2 regions of the Paenibacillus sp. J22P169 genome follow, and region 2 is predicted to be linked to the other one. Evidence: riboswitches for the same ligand, from Rfam matches in the RefSeq annotation. Region 2 holds a riboswitch; the other holds the start of a gene.
The links. A riboswitch is a leader RNA that binds a small molecule or an ion and turns the genes downstream of it on or off. The one in region 2 is predicted to bind FMN.
Positions count from the first base shown of each region.

Region 1: linked by a shared signal. The riboswitch ahead of ribD (bifunctional diaminohydroxyphosphoribosylaminopyrimidine deaminase/5-amino-6-(5-phosphoribosylamino)uracil reductase RibD) and the one ahead of AC58QG_RS27900 (DMT family transporter) in region 2 are both predicted to bind FMN.

Region 1 is NZ_JCAUAO010000001.1:1,885,796-1,893,838, forward strand. Features, by position in the region: gene AC58QG_RS08925 (segregation and condensation protein A) at 1-707, opposite strand, end outside; gene AC58QG_RS08930 (site-2 protease family protein) at 724-1,365, opposite strand; gene ribH (6,7-dimethyl-8-ribityllumazine synthase) at 1,365-1,835, opposite strand; gene AC58QG_RS08940 (bifunctional 3,4-dihydroxy-2-butanone-4-phosphate synthase/GTP cyclohydrolase II) at 1,892-3,121, opposite strand; gene ribE (riboflavin synthase) at 3,140-3,805, opposite strand; gene ribD (bifunctional diaminohydroxyphosphoribosylaminopyrimidine deaminase/5-amino-6-(5-phosphoribosylamino)uracil reductase RibD) at 3,822-4,931, opposite strand; FMN riboswitch at 5,165-5,339, opposite strand; gene AC58QG_RS08955 (hypothetical protein) at 5,624-6,808, opposite strand; gene AC58QG_RS08960 (peptidylprolyl isomerase) at 7,296-7,727, opposite strand; gene lysA (diaminopimelate decarboxylase) at 7,845-8,043, opposite strand, start outside.
Region 2 is NZ_JCAUAO010000008.1:51,349-59,391, forward strand. Features, by position in the region: gene AC58QG_RS27880 (ATP-dependent DNA ligase) at 178-1,008, shown strand; gene AC58QG_RS27885 (spore germination protein) at 1,185-2,696, shown strand; gene AC58QG_RS27890 (GerAB/ArcD/ProY family transporter) at 2,689-3,801, shown strand; gene AC58QG_RS27895 (Ger(x)C family spore germination protein) at 3,798-4,922, shown strand; FMN riboswitch at 4,979-5,126, shown strand; gene AC58QG_RS27900 (DMT family transporter) at 5,312-6,223, shown strand; gene AC58QG_RS27905 (sugar phosphate isomerase/epimerase family protein) at 6,336-7,136, shown strand; gene AC58QG_RS27910 (TrkH family potassium uptake protein) at 7,166-8,043, shown strand, end outside.

The DNA of each region.
Region 1 (8,043 bases), on a different contig from region 2:
TGATTTTGGTAGCACATAATTTTCTTCATTTTCATCAACTCAAGGATGGCTAGAAAGGTTACAACGATTTCTTCCCGCGTCATCTCATAATCGAATAGCTTGGAGAATAACAGCTTACCACCTTTTATTTTGAGCAATTCAACAACCTCACGGATTCGATCCTTCACTGAGATCTCATCCCGCCTAATCCGTGCAACTACGTTACGGTTTGCGAGCTTACGCAGTGTACGTTGAAAAGCAATCAGTAAATCAGCGACATCCAACCCTTCCACCGGATTCTCTTGAAGCTCCGGCAGATACGGTGTTAAATCCTCCGGTTCACGCGTGTAAACGAGGCTGCGCTCCACTTCTTTGTCACGAAGCATATCAGCAATCGATTTATATTTCCGATATTCAATCAGCTTTGCAACGAGCTCGGCGCGCGGGTCTAACGAATCATCCATATCATCAAAATATTCGTCAAATTCAATGACAGGCGGCTTAGGTAAGAGCATTTTGCTTTTGATGGAGAGCAGAGTGGCAGCCATAACTAGAAACTCACTCGTAATATCTAACTCCAGCTCCTGCATCGCTTGTACATACCCAAGGTATTGATCTGTAATTTCTTTGATCGGAATATTGTAAATGTCGAGTTCATTTTTATCAATCAGATGCAGCAATAGATCAAGGGGACCTTCAAATGCTTCCAACTTATATGTAACCTTCATGTCGTTCTTCCCCTTGTCATAGTGAATAAAGATGCATGATTACCTGTACAGCATATGGATAAATGCGACTGAGCGCCAATTGACCAATTGGGGTAACCATTAAAACGATTACAAGAATAAGTGCCTTAATCTTTTGTCTTGCCATCCAGCGCTGTGTCGGAGCCGAAACCAATCCTCTCCAAATGTGCCAGCCATCCAGCGGATAAAGAGGAAGCAAATGAATGAGTCCAATCATTAAGTTAACAATCACACAGTATTGTAAATACACTCGCCACTGCTCTATAACCATCGATTCAGCTGCAGTGCCGAGAAGCGAAGGTAAGAAGAAATATAACCACCAAAAAAACAGAACAAGTAAAAGATTCGTCACAGGTCCCGCCAAGTAAACAAGGGTATGCGATAGCCTTTTATGTTTAGGAAAAAGCGCAGGATCAACCGGGATTTTCTTAGACCATCCGTAGGGTCCGAAAATAATCATCGCCAGCCCCAAGACATCTAAATGTGCCAAGGGGTTGAGCGATAATCTCTTACTATCTCGGGCTGTTCGATCTCCTAACCACCAAGCAACCCCAGCATGCGCTGTATCATGCAGGGTCATAGCGATTAGGAACGCAAACAGCCGAGGCAGCAAGGTTTCCAAATGGTAATAAGCCAGCATTAGGAAGTGAATTGCTTTGTCAAATTCGCCATTTCAATCGCAGTTACGGCAGCTTCCCAGCCTTTGTTGCCTGCTTTCGTGCCTGCTCGTTCAACTGCTTGCTCAATGGAATCCGTTGTTAATACACCGAAAATCGTCGGTACGCCAGTTTTCAAGTTAATCGCGGACACACCTTTCGCCACTTCGCTGCACACATAATCAAAATGCGGCGTTGATCCACGGATCACGGCACCAAGGGTAATCACAGCATCGTACTTACCGCTTTCCGCCATCTTTTGAGCGATTAGGGGAAGCTCGAAAGCGCCTGGAACCCAAGCGATGTCAATTTCATTTTCGTCCACACCGTGACGTTTAAGCGCGTCTTGTGCGCCGCCAAGCAGCTTGGAAGTAATGAACTCGTTGAACCGTCCTACGACAATCCCATATTTTAAATTTTGCGAAATTAAATGTCCTTCATAAATCGTTGCCATGGTAAGAATCTCCTTTTCTGTTGAAGCATATTGGATTATTGGAATGTGATAGTCAATTAAATGCCCTTGCCGACGTCTTTAAAATTCAGCATATGGCCTAGCTTTTGTTTCTTCGTTTGCAAATAATTCAGGTTATCTTTCTTACTTTCCATTTGAATTGGAACGCGCTCATCCACTTCGAGGCCGTAACCTTCTAAGCCTTTGATTTTGCGCGGATTATTCGTTAATAGCCGAAGCTTCGTGATACCTAGATCTTTCAATATTTGAGCGCCAATGCCATAATCACGAAGATCTGCAGCAAATCCAAGCTTAATATTCGCTTCTACCGTGTCTAATCCCTGCTCTTGAAGGACATAAGCCTTCAATTTATTGATTAACCCGATGCCGCGACCTTCCTGTCGCATATATAATAATACACCATTGCCTTCTTCATCAATCTGTTTTAGTGCTGCATCCAGCTGTGGGCCGCAATCGCAACGATGGGAATGGAACACATCTCCTGTCAAACACTCCGAATGGACACGCACCAAGGTAGGCTTGGAAGGGTCTATCGTACCTTTAACTAAGGCTACATGTTCTTTGTTATCCAATTGATTCGTGTATGCGATCGCCTTGAACGTACCGAAATCCGTTGGCAGATCCACTTCGACTTCTCGCTTTACCAATTTTTCTTGCTGATTCCGATACTGGATTAAATCTTGAATGGTAATAATGCTGAGCTCATGCTTCGCGGCAATCTCTATTAAATCAGGAACTCGGGCCATTGTGCCATCTTCTTTAATGACTTCACAAATAACGCCTGCCGGATACGAGTCACAAAGAATCGCTAAATCGATGGTTGCTTCTGTATGGCCGGCTCTACGGAGAACTCCACCTTTTTTGGCGATCAAAGGAAAAATGTGACCTGGTCTGCGGAAATCCTGCGGCTTCGTCGACGGATCGATTAAACCTTGAATCGTTCTGGAACGCTCATGGGCAGAAATCCCTGTACTTGTATCTATATGATCAACAGAAACCGTGAAAGCTGTGCCATGATAATCCGTGTTGCGCGCCACCATGGGAGGCAAATCAAGCTCTCTCGCCCGTTCCTCCGTAATCGGTGCGCATACGAGCCCACGGCCCTCCTTGATCATAAAGTTAATGACTTCAGGTGTAGTTTTATCTGCAAGGGCGATAAAATCGCCTTCATTCTCACGATCTTCATCGTCCACGACAATAATGACTTTACCTAATTTCAGATCCTCTAACGCTTCTTCAATCGTATTGAATCGAATGTCTTGTGTCATATACACCTCTCCTAACTACTACATAAAGCCGTTATCTGCTAAAAAGCTTGCGGTGAGCGTGCTTTTCTTAACGCGATCGGAAGATTCCGAAGGACCAAATTTGAGCAATCGCTCCATATATTTGCCAAGAACATCACACTCAATGTTGACGGTGTCTCCGGCTTTTTTGTCATGGAGAACGGTTTGCGCAAGGGTATGCGGGATAATCGAAACGGAAACATCGTGTTCTGTGACATCTACAACCGTTAGACTAATACCATCAATCGTGATGGAACCACCAGGGATAATGTAACGGAAAATATGCGGGTTTTCAGGCTCAAATCGGTATACAACAGCATTCTCTTCAGGTGTTCTAGAAATAATCGTTGCTGTGGCATCCACATGGCCCTGCACGATGTGCCCGCCAAATCGACCATTCGCAGCCATTGCCCGTTCCAAGTTCACACGTGTGCCAGATTGAAGGTTGCGAAGATTCGTCTTCCGATACGTTTCAGGCATCACGTCAACGGAGAAAGAATCACTATCATAGGAGATGACCGTGAGACAGACGCCATTCACAGCAATACTGTCCCCCAAATGGACATCTTCCAATATTTTTTTGGCGCCAATGGTTAGTACCATGGCTTGCCCTCCACTATGAATGCGGCGCATGTGGCCGATTTCTTCAACAATGCCGGTAAACATGCCACTCCTCCATTCTCTAGCTCTTATAGATCGGATAGCCGGTTATACAAACATCCGGCCCGAATTGCTCGACACGCAGTCGGTCGAGCGTTATGGCGTCGTCCATCTTCGCGTAGCCCTCGAAGTGGATGTTCACAGGTGCTGCTAAGCCCCCGCCGATAATTTTCGGCGCAAACATCAGCACCAGCTTATCAATCAGGCGCCGCTCCAACATGGCGCCGTTCAACCGGCCTCCACCCTCTAGGAGGATGGAGCCGATCTCGCGCTCGCCCAGCTGCTGCATGGCGAGCGTCAGGTCCACCTGCGGGCCGTCCCCGCAGGTGAGGACCGTGATGCCGCGCGCTTCCAGCGCGGCACGCCGCTCCGCGGGCGCCTGTGCGCTCGCGAGCAGGATCGTCGGCTGACGATCCTGCTCGGTGAGCACGCGGGCGCCGAGCGGGACTCGCAGCTGCGAGTCCGCGATGATGCGTACCGGCTGCACAGCCGGTACGTCGCCTCGCGTGCTCAGCTGCGGGTCGTCGGCGATGACGGTCTGCACGCCGACGAGGATGCCCTGATGCCGGTGGCGCAGGGTATGGACGAAGGCACGCGACGCTTCGGACGTAATCCACTTGCTGTCACCGGTTTTGGATGCGATGCGGCCATCCAGCGTGCTCGCTGTCTTCATTGTCACGAATGGCATGCGGGTAACAATGAATTTGTTGAAGGCCTCGTTCAGCTTAGCTGACTCTTCGCCTAGCAAGCCGACGCTGACTTCCAAACCATGCGCACGAAGTTTAGCTATTCCTGTGCCGGCTACTAATGGATTCGGATCTGTGACAGCGACAACGACACGCGCTACACCGGCTTCGATGAGGCGATCGCTGCATGGCGGTGTCTTGCCATAATGACTGCAAGGCTCTAGGGTCACATAAGCAGTGCTTCCCTTAGCTTCCTCGCCTGCCATTTGCAACGCCAGCACCTCCGCATGGCCATGTCCGCGCTTCAGATGTGCGCCCATGCCAACAATACGGCCCTCTTTGACAAGCACACACCCCACAACAGGATTAATCCCAGTTTGTCCGAGCGCGCTCTCTGCCATCTGTAAAGCAAGTCGCATATAGGCTTCGTCGTTCAACAGCTGCATGGATGATCACCACCTTCTTAATCCAGTGCTTGAATCTAATGCAAAAAAGCCCCTTCCGCTTTCGGATGGGGGCCAGAGATTGTTTAGATAACACGAATAAACACCAGCTAATACGCCTGTTGCATTTTTGATCAAATCAAACAATACCGACTAGGAAGTCTTTACAGACAGACCTGCCGAATTTTTGTTAATGTGAAAAAATGAACAAGCATGCTAGCGAATTTGGCATTCGCATTTTCCTTCTCCCATCCAGACTATACTGTCGGTCCCGGAGTTACACCAGGTCAACCGTAGCGAAGCTGTTGTCAGGTACCGCTAGCTTCACAACGGGTCACGGACTGATCGCAACCATATACATGTGTGCGAATCACCGCCGGTGTGGAATTTCACCACGCCCCGAAGGTTTTGCATACTATAAAAGAAGTAGTAACTAAACCTTAGCTACTAATTTCTTTATTAAACAAAAATTTATCACTCACGCATGAAAATTGCAAGGTCTTTTTCATTTTTTCTGATAAAAATTATCGGAATTATTGGTTTTACTTCCTATTCTAACTCCCGATTATTTCTTAGCTTTCCGTTAATCTAGAGGTGTAACTCCGAATAATTCACGAAAGTAATTAGATAAATTTAGAAATTGCCTTAAATCCCAAGTGGACCGGAACCTCTGTATATGATTACGTTTATGTTATTCATTGTTCTAAAACTGCAACATCCGAACAAATCGTTCCTTCTTCCCAATGTGGATTCGCATAACCAGCAGGCGCATTCAGGTAAGGCAACCAAGCCGCGTCAAAACCAGCCTTCTTCTTTACTTCAACGCATGCATTTGCCGGATCAACGCCTTGTGATACCTCTGTCAGCAGTTCCTTCCTCAGCTGTGCAAAACGTTTGATCATCCGATCGAACTCCGCTTCTTGACCGGTCTTTATGCCACCCTCTACCCACTCGCGTTCAAAAATAAAAGCGTATTCCTTGTAGGAAACAGCTTGCATCTCAGCAGCTTCCGTATAATCACGCAACGCCTGTTCGATGTAACCGTACGATTCAGCCCACAACCCGCTTATTAGTCGGTGATAAGGTGTAGGCGACTGTGTATAGACTCTTTGAGTCCGCTTGAGCTCATTACCACTAATTGAATACGCCTCAGTAAATTCCTTCTGCCATGGCCCCGCGCCAACTGAACCGATTAGTCCTCCAGAAAGCAGCAGCTTTTTATCCCTAATTTCCGCTTTGGATACACTAGCTATTACTGCTGACCCCCTATATGTTTCAAGTTTCCTATCCAACCATGCAGACACGGTATACGTGGAAAAAGTGGTATGTGCTCCGCTATTTGTTGACACCCATACTACTTCGGGTTTGCTATCACCTGTAAGGTCCATAATGGTCATGATCTTTGTTCGGCCGTTATTGACAGATGAAAATTCCAAACTTTGCAAGGTGAACTTGCCTTCCATAAAATCAATGATAACCCCATATGACTTTCGTTCCTGCACCACGCCAGTTTGTTCATCTAGCCTATCCTCATACAGCACAACAACCCATTCATTCGAAACCCCATCCTGATCCAGATCTGTCTGAATGACATTTAACGGTTCTTTCTCAGTATCGTAAGGGACGACCAACGTCTGTAACCACTTCGTCATGTCACGAATAGGTTCATGTAACTGGTTAAGCTCCCACTTAAGCTGCTCGATCAAAGGCGTCCTATCCGCTTCTGTAGCTGAATTGACTCGTAGTTCATCGGACATCAAGGCCACTTTTTGTGAATTTTGAACAGGCAGCCTCAACTCTTTTCCTGCTGGTCGAGCCAATACACAGAGCAAAACAAGCATTACACCTGTGCTTATATACGTTATCCAATGCTTTTTCAACTGCACATCACCTTTCACACGAACCCCTTTTTCAATTTGACGTATCCACTTAGTGATAGGTTCTGATCGTTTGTTTAGGCATTATACGCTAATTCCAAAGATTACATTGCCCATTCAACAACTCATCGTGATCCTAAATAACATCTGATTCAATTGGATCAGAATTGCTGGTGGTGGAGGAGTTAAGAGTTGGCGGTTCTGGAATCACAAATAACTGTAAAATCTACAGTTAATCCTGGGGGATAATCCTCAAAATTTGATTTAAATGGAAAATATGTAGTTATTTCTGCCGCTGAAGCTCATTTCATTTAAAATGCCTGAAATTAACTGCAGAAAATCCATTTATTCACAGGAAAAACAGGACTAGATAAATTATTTCCCTCCTTCCGCGCTACTTTCCCCCTCTAATTTCACACAAATACTACATACAAAAAACTGCCCAGACCTTAGTCTGAGCAGTTTCGTATGCTTGTAATTACGTTTGAAATTATACTTCTACAACTTCGACTTTTTCCATTTTGTCTTTGCCTTTGAACGCATCAACAAGCTCCATACCTTTGGATACTTTACCGAACACTGTGTGTCCACCATCCAAATGCGGTTGTGGTTGGTAAGCGATGTAGAACTGGCTTCCACCAGTATTACGACCAGCATGTGCCATAGCTAGGGAGCCACGCTCATGTTTGTTCGGGTTGATTTCACAGTTGATTTGGTAGCCAGGGCCACCAGTTCCTGTTCCAGTTGGGCAACCACCTTGTGCTACGAATCCTGGAATAACACGGTGAAATACTAGTCCGTTGTAGAAACCAGAGTTTGCTAGTTTTTCAAAGTTAGCGACAGTGTTCGGTGCATCTTTCTCAAAAAGATCGATGATTACCTCTCCGCCACCTGCTAGTTGAATTTTTGCTTGTTTTGCCATTATGTGGTTCACTCCTTTAGGAAATAATATCTTATTCTACTATGAATGACTGCATTACACAAACAGAAGAAGGAACCCTCCGTAACGAAGGGGCCTCCTGCTCATTTCATGATGCAATTATATCGTCTTGCTTACTTGTTTCATTCTCGCCGGAATCACGTCATTGCCAACGATTTGATCAAAAGATTCGCGTTTCACGACAAGGTCGCTCTGACCATCTTTGACGAAAACAACACCAGGTCTGCGAATGCGGTTATAGTTGCTAGCCATCGAATAGTTGTAAGCTCCTGTACTCGATACAGCCAAAATATCACCA
Region 2 (8,043 bases):
ACTTATAAGACAATTGGCCTCTTTCAAGTGTGACACAAAATCAATTTTATTTATTTTGCTTGGCCAATCTAAGTAGGAGGTCTCGAATCTAAGATTGGGGAAACAGTTTCCATTAGGCATAAGGTTCATAGTGAAGTATCATTTAGTACAGGGTGATATTAAATGTTCATTTCTCCTATGATGCTGTACAATGCCAAAAATAATAAGCCATTCTACAGTAAGAATCATATTGCAGAATTAAAATTAGATGGTTTACGCTGTATTCTCTCCAACATGGATAAACTGTATGTGTATACGAAGCACAATGACTTAATAACACATAAATTTCCTGAATTACTTAGATGTCCTGTACCGGAAGGCACCGTACTAGATGGTGAATTAGTCGTGTTGGATGATCAAGGGAAACCTGACTTTGAAGCGATGTCCGCGAGGTTTTTGTCCAAGAAAAATAAGAAACCTGTGGTTTTTTGTGCTTTTGACATTTTGCGGTACAAAGGAATTGACGTCACGGGTTTAAACTTACTTAAGCGTAAAGAGTTATTAGATCAGGCTTTTACTGAAAATGAAATCTATAAAAAGATGGAAGTGTTTGAGGGGAATGCGGTCGATTATTATGAGCGTGTTCGTATGCGAGGACTTGAAGGTATTATAATTAAATCCAAAAAAGAGAATTCTAAATACGAAGTAAACAAACGCTCGATCCAGTGGCAAAAAGTAATAAATTGGACGTATGCAGATGTGTATATTTCTGGTTATCGAAAACATAATTTTGCCTTGTTAGCCTCCATTGATGCAGCCGACGGTTCTAAGCTTCCAGTAGGCATTATTGAGTCCGGCATATCATCCATCCACCAAAACGCCATAGAAGGCGTGAAGAAACGGCTGGTCTTCAAGGAAGACAAGAATTTTGCTTATATGGAGCCGCGGATCATGGCTAGAATAAAGACAAGAAGCTGGACCCAAAGCGGCAGACTACGTTCACCGGAATTTATGGAATTTGTTATATAAATCATATCAAGCAGTAAAGTATAAAGAGACTGAATTCACCTGGAAAAGGGGCGATTCAGTCTTATTTGTTTATTCGCATACCCATTCATTTACATAAAATTCACTCGTTCAGCGCAAGATAAACGTACTTTCGAAATGTCAGGATGACTGGTGAGTACGTGTTTTCCATAAAAAATATGCTGTTCAAATCTAAACCCAAATTCAAACAGCCAAACCCGAAGGCGGCGACTTCGTCATTCAACTTCGTACCTGAATTGACTCAAATGAACATACAGTTTCAAGAAACATTTCGGATGTTTCCTGATTTTGTTAGTCGAGAATTGACCCATATAGCGACATATGGTGTTTACTATCTAAGTAATTTGGTGGATTCAGAGTTACTCTTTCAAGAAATTCTCAATCGATTAATCGAAATAGAAGAGCTGCCTACGCCTGAGAAGCTGGTGGATTTACTCCCCATTGGTCAGCTGCTATTGGACGATAATTGGAGCCATATGCAGCAGCATATCTTGCAAGGCTGGACGTATATCCACATAAGCGGCTATAAGTATGGCATTTTGGCCAAAACGCCGAAGCGAAGAGAACGAGCATTGGCTAAGCCAGAAAATGAGAGTCAAATTTTAGGTCCGCAAATCGCTTTTACGGAAAATTTGGAAACCAATTTAGCGCTGATTCATCACTATTTGCCTAACCCCGATTTATGCGAAATAGCCATGAATATGGGTGAAAACACCAAAACGAATATTCGTCTTGTCTACTTGAGCAATCGAGCTGATTTAGAAATGGTCTCCCATATTTATACAAGCATACAGGCGTTGGATCTGGAAGCGCTTTTGGATGCAACGATACTTGCACAATGGTTGGAAGACAACCCAAGCTCAGCTTTTCCGCAAATGATTACCACGGAAAGGGTGGATCGGGCCATATTTCCTCTTCTGGAGGGAAAGGTTGTTATTGCCGTGAGCGGCAGTCCGCTGGTCATCATTAGTCCCACTACTTTTTTTGATTTTTTCAAATCAATTGAAGATTACTATTATAGATGGCTTACGGGGCTGTTTTTTCGAGGACTGCGCATTGTGGGTATTGCGATCTCCCTGTTTGCTACGGCGTTTTATGTGGCTGCACTTACCTACCATTACGAAATTATTCCTCAGGCATTACTGGTTCCACTTGCTCAATCTCGTGCCAGAGTCCCCTTTCCTCCACTCGTCGAAGCGCTGATGTTAGAAACGATCATTCAGCTACTAAGTGAAGCCGGTGCCAGATTGCCATCCAAAGTAGGTCAAACGATGGGGATCGTTGGCGGTATCGTCATCGGTCAGGCAGCGGTTCAAGCCGGCTTCACCAGCAATATTTTAATCATCATTGTGGCATTAAGCGCCTTATCCTCGTTCACGACGCCCGTATTTGCCATGGCCAATACGATTCGGATTATTCGCTATCCAATCATTATATCCGCAGGCATACTAGGTGGTTTAGGTATCACTGTAAGCATCGCTTTTTTAATTCTGCATTTGCTGCGACAGTCCAGTTTAGGACAGCCTTATTTCTACCCTCCTTATACCATTGCAAATAAAAACAAGCGAGATGGCCTCATAAGGCTCCCTTACAAACTGAACCCGAAACGATCCGTATTCGCTAATACGGGGGAGAACAACCCGAAGGGAAACACGGATATCGATGAGTAAAAAACAACAAACGTATATGTATAGCAGCTTTCTACTCATGTTTATTATCCATGACGCTCAGGTGGGGGTAGGACTTCCCGGTTATCAAAGAATTGTGTTTGGTATCGCGGGTCATGATGCCTGGATAGCGGCCTTGATTGCGGGTATCGTAACGCAGTTCGTGGTCTGGTTAATGATTAGAACGTTGGCGAAATTCCAAAATAAGGACCTCTATGACATTCATTTGCTGGTCTATGGCAAATCGATTGGCCATGTCGCGAATTTGATCTATATGATTTATTTCTTAATAGCCACTATTATTGTGATGCGCAATTATATCGAGATGATTCAAGTCTGGTTATTTCCCAATGCCCCACAATGGATTATTGCTTTATTGATTACCAGTGTCGTATTTTATGGCGTAAATGGAGGCTTACGTACGATTGTAGGCGCTTGTTTTACCTTTGTGACCTTTACGGTTTGGTTAATCTTCCTCCTTTATTTTCCACTGATCTATGCGGACTGGACTGGCATATTCCCCATATTAGAGACGGATCTGAAGCATCTCAGTAAAGGAGTTCTTTCCATGTCGTTCACAATGGCAGGGTTTGAAATTGTCTACTTTATTTATGCCTATGCCAAAGATAAGTCCAAAGTCCAACGCTATACCCAGATTGGTTTGATGAGTGTTACCTTGGTGTACACAGCTGTCATGTTTGTTTCTATTGTTTTCTTCAGTGGAGGTGAACTATTGAAGACGGATTGGGCAACGTTTACCATGTTGAAGATTATCAAATTCCCTTTTTTGGAACGATTTGAGTACATAGGTGTTAGTTTGTGGCTCTTAGTAATTGTACCGAATCTGCTCATGTACAGCTGGGCGGCAACGAGGGGGCTGAAACGTACGTTTTCATGGAAACAAAAATATTGGTTGTATGTATTCATGGGAGCTGCTTGGGTCGCTTGTTCTTTGATTGACTCCCGTATTCAGATGGATCAGATTAATAATCTATTTGCAAAATGGGCGTTTTATATCGTTTATGTATATCCTGTGGTCCTCTTCGGTATTGTCCAATTCCATTTCTGGAGACAGAAGAAGAGGAGTAAGACCGAGGTGATCGCATGAAAAGATTCAATATCATTTTCCTTTTGTTGCTTATTTTCACTTTGACTTTCAGCTTACATCTGGAGAAAAATGTGTTGGAGAAATTAGGAATGACAATCGCGGCGGGGTATGACCAAGGTGATGGTGATAAAATCAAAGCTACTTATGTGATCCATCAGATTGATCCGAATTCCAAATCCACCGTCATGACGATCAACTCGGAGGGATTAACGAGTAAAGGTGCACGTGTTGCTGCTAACCGTAAATCGAATAAGAAAGTCGTTTCTGGTCAGCTGCGGGTTGCCATTTATGACTATAAGCTGGCCCAGACGGGGCTTTTACCATTGGTAGATACCCTATTTCGGGATGCGTCCATTGCCAGTACGGTTTATATGGCTGTCAGTAAAGACACGGCGGAAGATTTGTTAATGCATAAGTATACACAGTTCCCGGATGTGGGAACGTTCATTGTAGATAATATCCATCAGAATATTCTTGGAGAACAGATGGTCTCAGGCACACTGCATGAGTTCCTCTCGGCTCTATATTCTACAGCAGACCCCATGGTACCGCTTCTACAAAGAAAAGGCGAATCTGTAGAGTTGAAAGACGTGGCTGTTTTCAGTGGTGATAAAATGGTGGGTACCGTTGACCCAAGGGAAGCGTTCTTCCTTAAGACGATACGGGATAGATATAAAGCAGGCAATATCGAACTGTCTTTAGACACGGATCAATTGGGAGATATCGCGAAGCAAGTCAAGGATAAGACGGTAAGGATTGTGCTTGAGAATATCTCTAGCGATAGCACGAAACGGTTGATTAGCCAAGACCCGCTTAAGTTTCAGGTTGATATAAAATTGAAGGGCATGCTTACGGAAAGTTCTGCTCAGTTTGATCTCGGTCAAGCCGATGTTATTCATGCCCTGCAAAAGCAAATGAATAAAAAATCCGAAGAACATATACAAGCTTTATTAAAGAAATTAACTGCCTTAAACTCGGATCCGGTCGGATTCGGAGAATTTTACCGCAGTCGGGTGTACCATTCGAACCTGACGAGCGATTCTTGGCATGACATGTATAAATCTGCCTCCTATGATGTCCACGTCGACATGAGGATCGTGCGATTGGGACAAATCCAATAGCACATAAAAAGGGTTGCCAATCAAACTGTAACCTGATAGTATACATTTAATCGAATATGAACCTTCGGGGCAGGGTGAAATTCCCTACCGGCGGTGAGGATACCCGTGTGTATCTCAAGCCCGCGACTCCTAGCCAGCAATGGCTGGGACTGACTTGGTGGAATTCCAAGGCCGACGGTATAGTCCGGATGGGAGAAGGTGAAGAACAGCCTTTTAAATTTCGATAATTTAATAGGTCTGTTTGTCAATGCCCCCGTTTAATCTGAACGGGGGCATTGTTTCTTCGAGAAGGTTCAATTCAAAACGTTCAATAGGAGGTTTTTGAATTGGAAAATGCATTTAAGTTTGGAAGTAAGGGTGCGACTTCTCAGAGCTCACGAACAAGTGGTATGAGTGGGATCTGGTATGTAGCGCTTGGCGCAACCCTGTGGGGATTGGATCCGCTCTTTCGGATCCTATTATTAAAAAGCTTTACCTCAGCTCAAATTGTATTCATCGAACATGTCTTATTGGCCATTTACGCGGTGCCTGTACTGATCAAGTATCGCCGGACGTTAACGGGCAAGCTATCCATTGCTGTCTTAGGAGCCCTGCTCTTCATATCCTGGGGAGGATCGGCGATTGCCACCATACTATTCACTGCGGCTTTCTCTCACGGAAGTGCCAACGCCATCTTGCTTTTGCAGAAATTACAGCCCTTATTCGCCATTATTTTAGCACGTGTACTATTAAAGGAAACATTGCCTTCGAAATTTTCTAGATATATTGTTGTTGCTCTCCTAGGTACTTATCTGTTGACGTTTGGTCTTGGTATGCCTGACATGGGCTTGAAGGATTTAGGTACAATCAGTTGCTTATTTTCCATTCTGGCAGCAGTCTTATGGGGCGGATCAACCGTGATGGGGAAATTCCTGCTTTCGAAAAATTTGGATTTCCCAGTCGTCACCTCACTGCGGTTCTTGATGGCACTTCCTTTGTTAGCAGTTGTATTATTGGCTAGTGGTGACCATTGGCAGTTGAACGGTTCGAGCAGCGAGCTGACGATCATCGCAGTAAACCTGCTGTTCCAAGCCTTTTTCCCAGGATTGCTCAGCATGCTGCTTTACTATAAAGGTTTATCTTCTACGAAAGCGTTCTTTGCTACGCTAGCCGAGCTTGCCTTCCCTGCAGTTGGTGTATGTATGAATTGGCTTGTATTTGGTCAAAAGCTGACCTTAGGTCAACTGCTAGGGTTCATACTGATTTGGTTAACACTATGGTTTATGAGTCGGCAGAGTCAGTCTGGTCAGCAGAAGAATTGATGCAATAACGAGAAACCTCTTTTTAAGGTATAGGGTTAAAAATTTGCACTAGTCAAATAATGGCAGATGATTTAAGCTTGACTCATTGATGTGATGAGGAGGGCTTTATAAGATGGAAATCAAATTATTCAAAGCATTGTGGGGCATGGATGGATCACTGGAGTCCCAATTCGAGCGTATTGCTGCAGCAGGTTATGACGGAATCGAAGCACCCATGCCGACTCTTGCGGACGAGGATCAGTTCCGGAAGCTATTGGAATCGTATCAAATGGACTACATTGCCATGGTCTTTACCGCTGGACCTGATCATATTGCTTCATTTGGGGAGCAAGTATCGCGCGCGGTTTCCTTTCGCCCCTTCAGCATAACTTCACACAGCGCTAAGGATTCGATGCCCTTTGAAGAGCAAGTCGCATTCTTCCGTGAAGCAGCTGAAATCGAGAACAAATATGGGATCGCGATTGGCCATGAGACTCACCGCGGCAGAGCGCTCTATAATCCTTGGGAAACCGGAAGGCTGTTGGATGCCGTTCCAGGGATCAAGCTTACAGCGGATTACAGCCATTGGTGCTGTGTAACCGAGACCACCTTGGAGAGTCAAGAGGAGAATCTGCGCAAATCCTTCCCCCGTGTTCAACATATTCACGGCCGCGTAGGCTATGCACAAGGACCACAAGTGCCAGATCCAAGGGCACCGGAGTATGCACACGAATTACAACGGCACATGAGCTGGTGGGACAGCATTGTTCAAGCGAAGCAGGACGCAGGCCAAACGACGATCACCTATACACCAGAGTTTGGACCTCCGGGTTATTTGCACACTTTGCCATTTACGAATCAACCGGTTGCCGATTTATGGGATGTATGCCTTTGGATGGGAAAACATTTCAAAGGACAATATAAGAGTATCTAAACCTATTACTCTCTGTTGAAGGTACAATCATGCTTAGTAAACTACAGAAAATGCCTGCCTCAAGACTTATTGTTATCGCTTATATGATCGGTATATTGCTTATTGCCGTCATTCTGAAATTACCTATCAGTTTACAATCGGGCGCCACAATCTCCTTTGTGGACGCCCTCTTTACTTCCGCCAGTGCAGTCAGCGTGACAGGCCTTACAACAGTAGGCATTAAAGACACGTTAAGCGGCTTCGGCATAGGTGTACTGATCATTGCTTTTCAATTCGGTGGTATCGGCGTCATGACGCTGGGGAGCTTTTATTGGTTGTTGTTCGGGCAGGAGATCGGATTGCTGCAGCGCAAGATGATTATGATTGACCAGAATCGCAACAACCTATCTGGATTGGTTCAGCTAATGAAGCTAGTGCTGGGCTTTACGCTGATTCTAGAGGCGATTAGCACACTGGCATTTGGCTTGTATTTCTATTTGGCTGGTGAATATGGGTCGATTTGGAGCGCCTTGTACTATGGCATGTTTCATACCATTTCGGCGTTTACGAATGCAGGTTTTGATTTGTTTGGCAATTCACTGCTGGATTATTCGGGAGATTATTTCGTACAGGTGCTTACGATCATCTTGATTGTATTAGGCGGGATTGGATTTCCAGTCCTGGCTGAGCTTCGAGAATATTTGTGGGGCGGGCATAAGAATTTCCGATTTTCTTTGTTTACGAAACTTACTATCGTAACGACATCGGTGTTGTTACTGTTCGGTGCGATTGGATTTTGGGTGACGGAGCGAACGCATGCGTTGGCAGGGATGAGCTGGCATGGGAAAATACTCAGCGCACTCTTCACGTCTGTCACATCTCGCAGCGCGGGACTTACCACGATTGATATGTCTACAATTACAGAAGC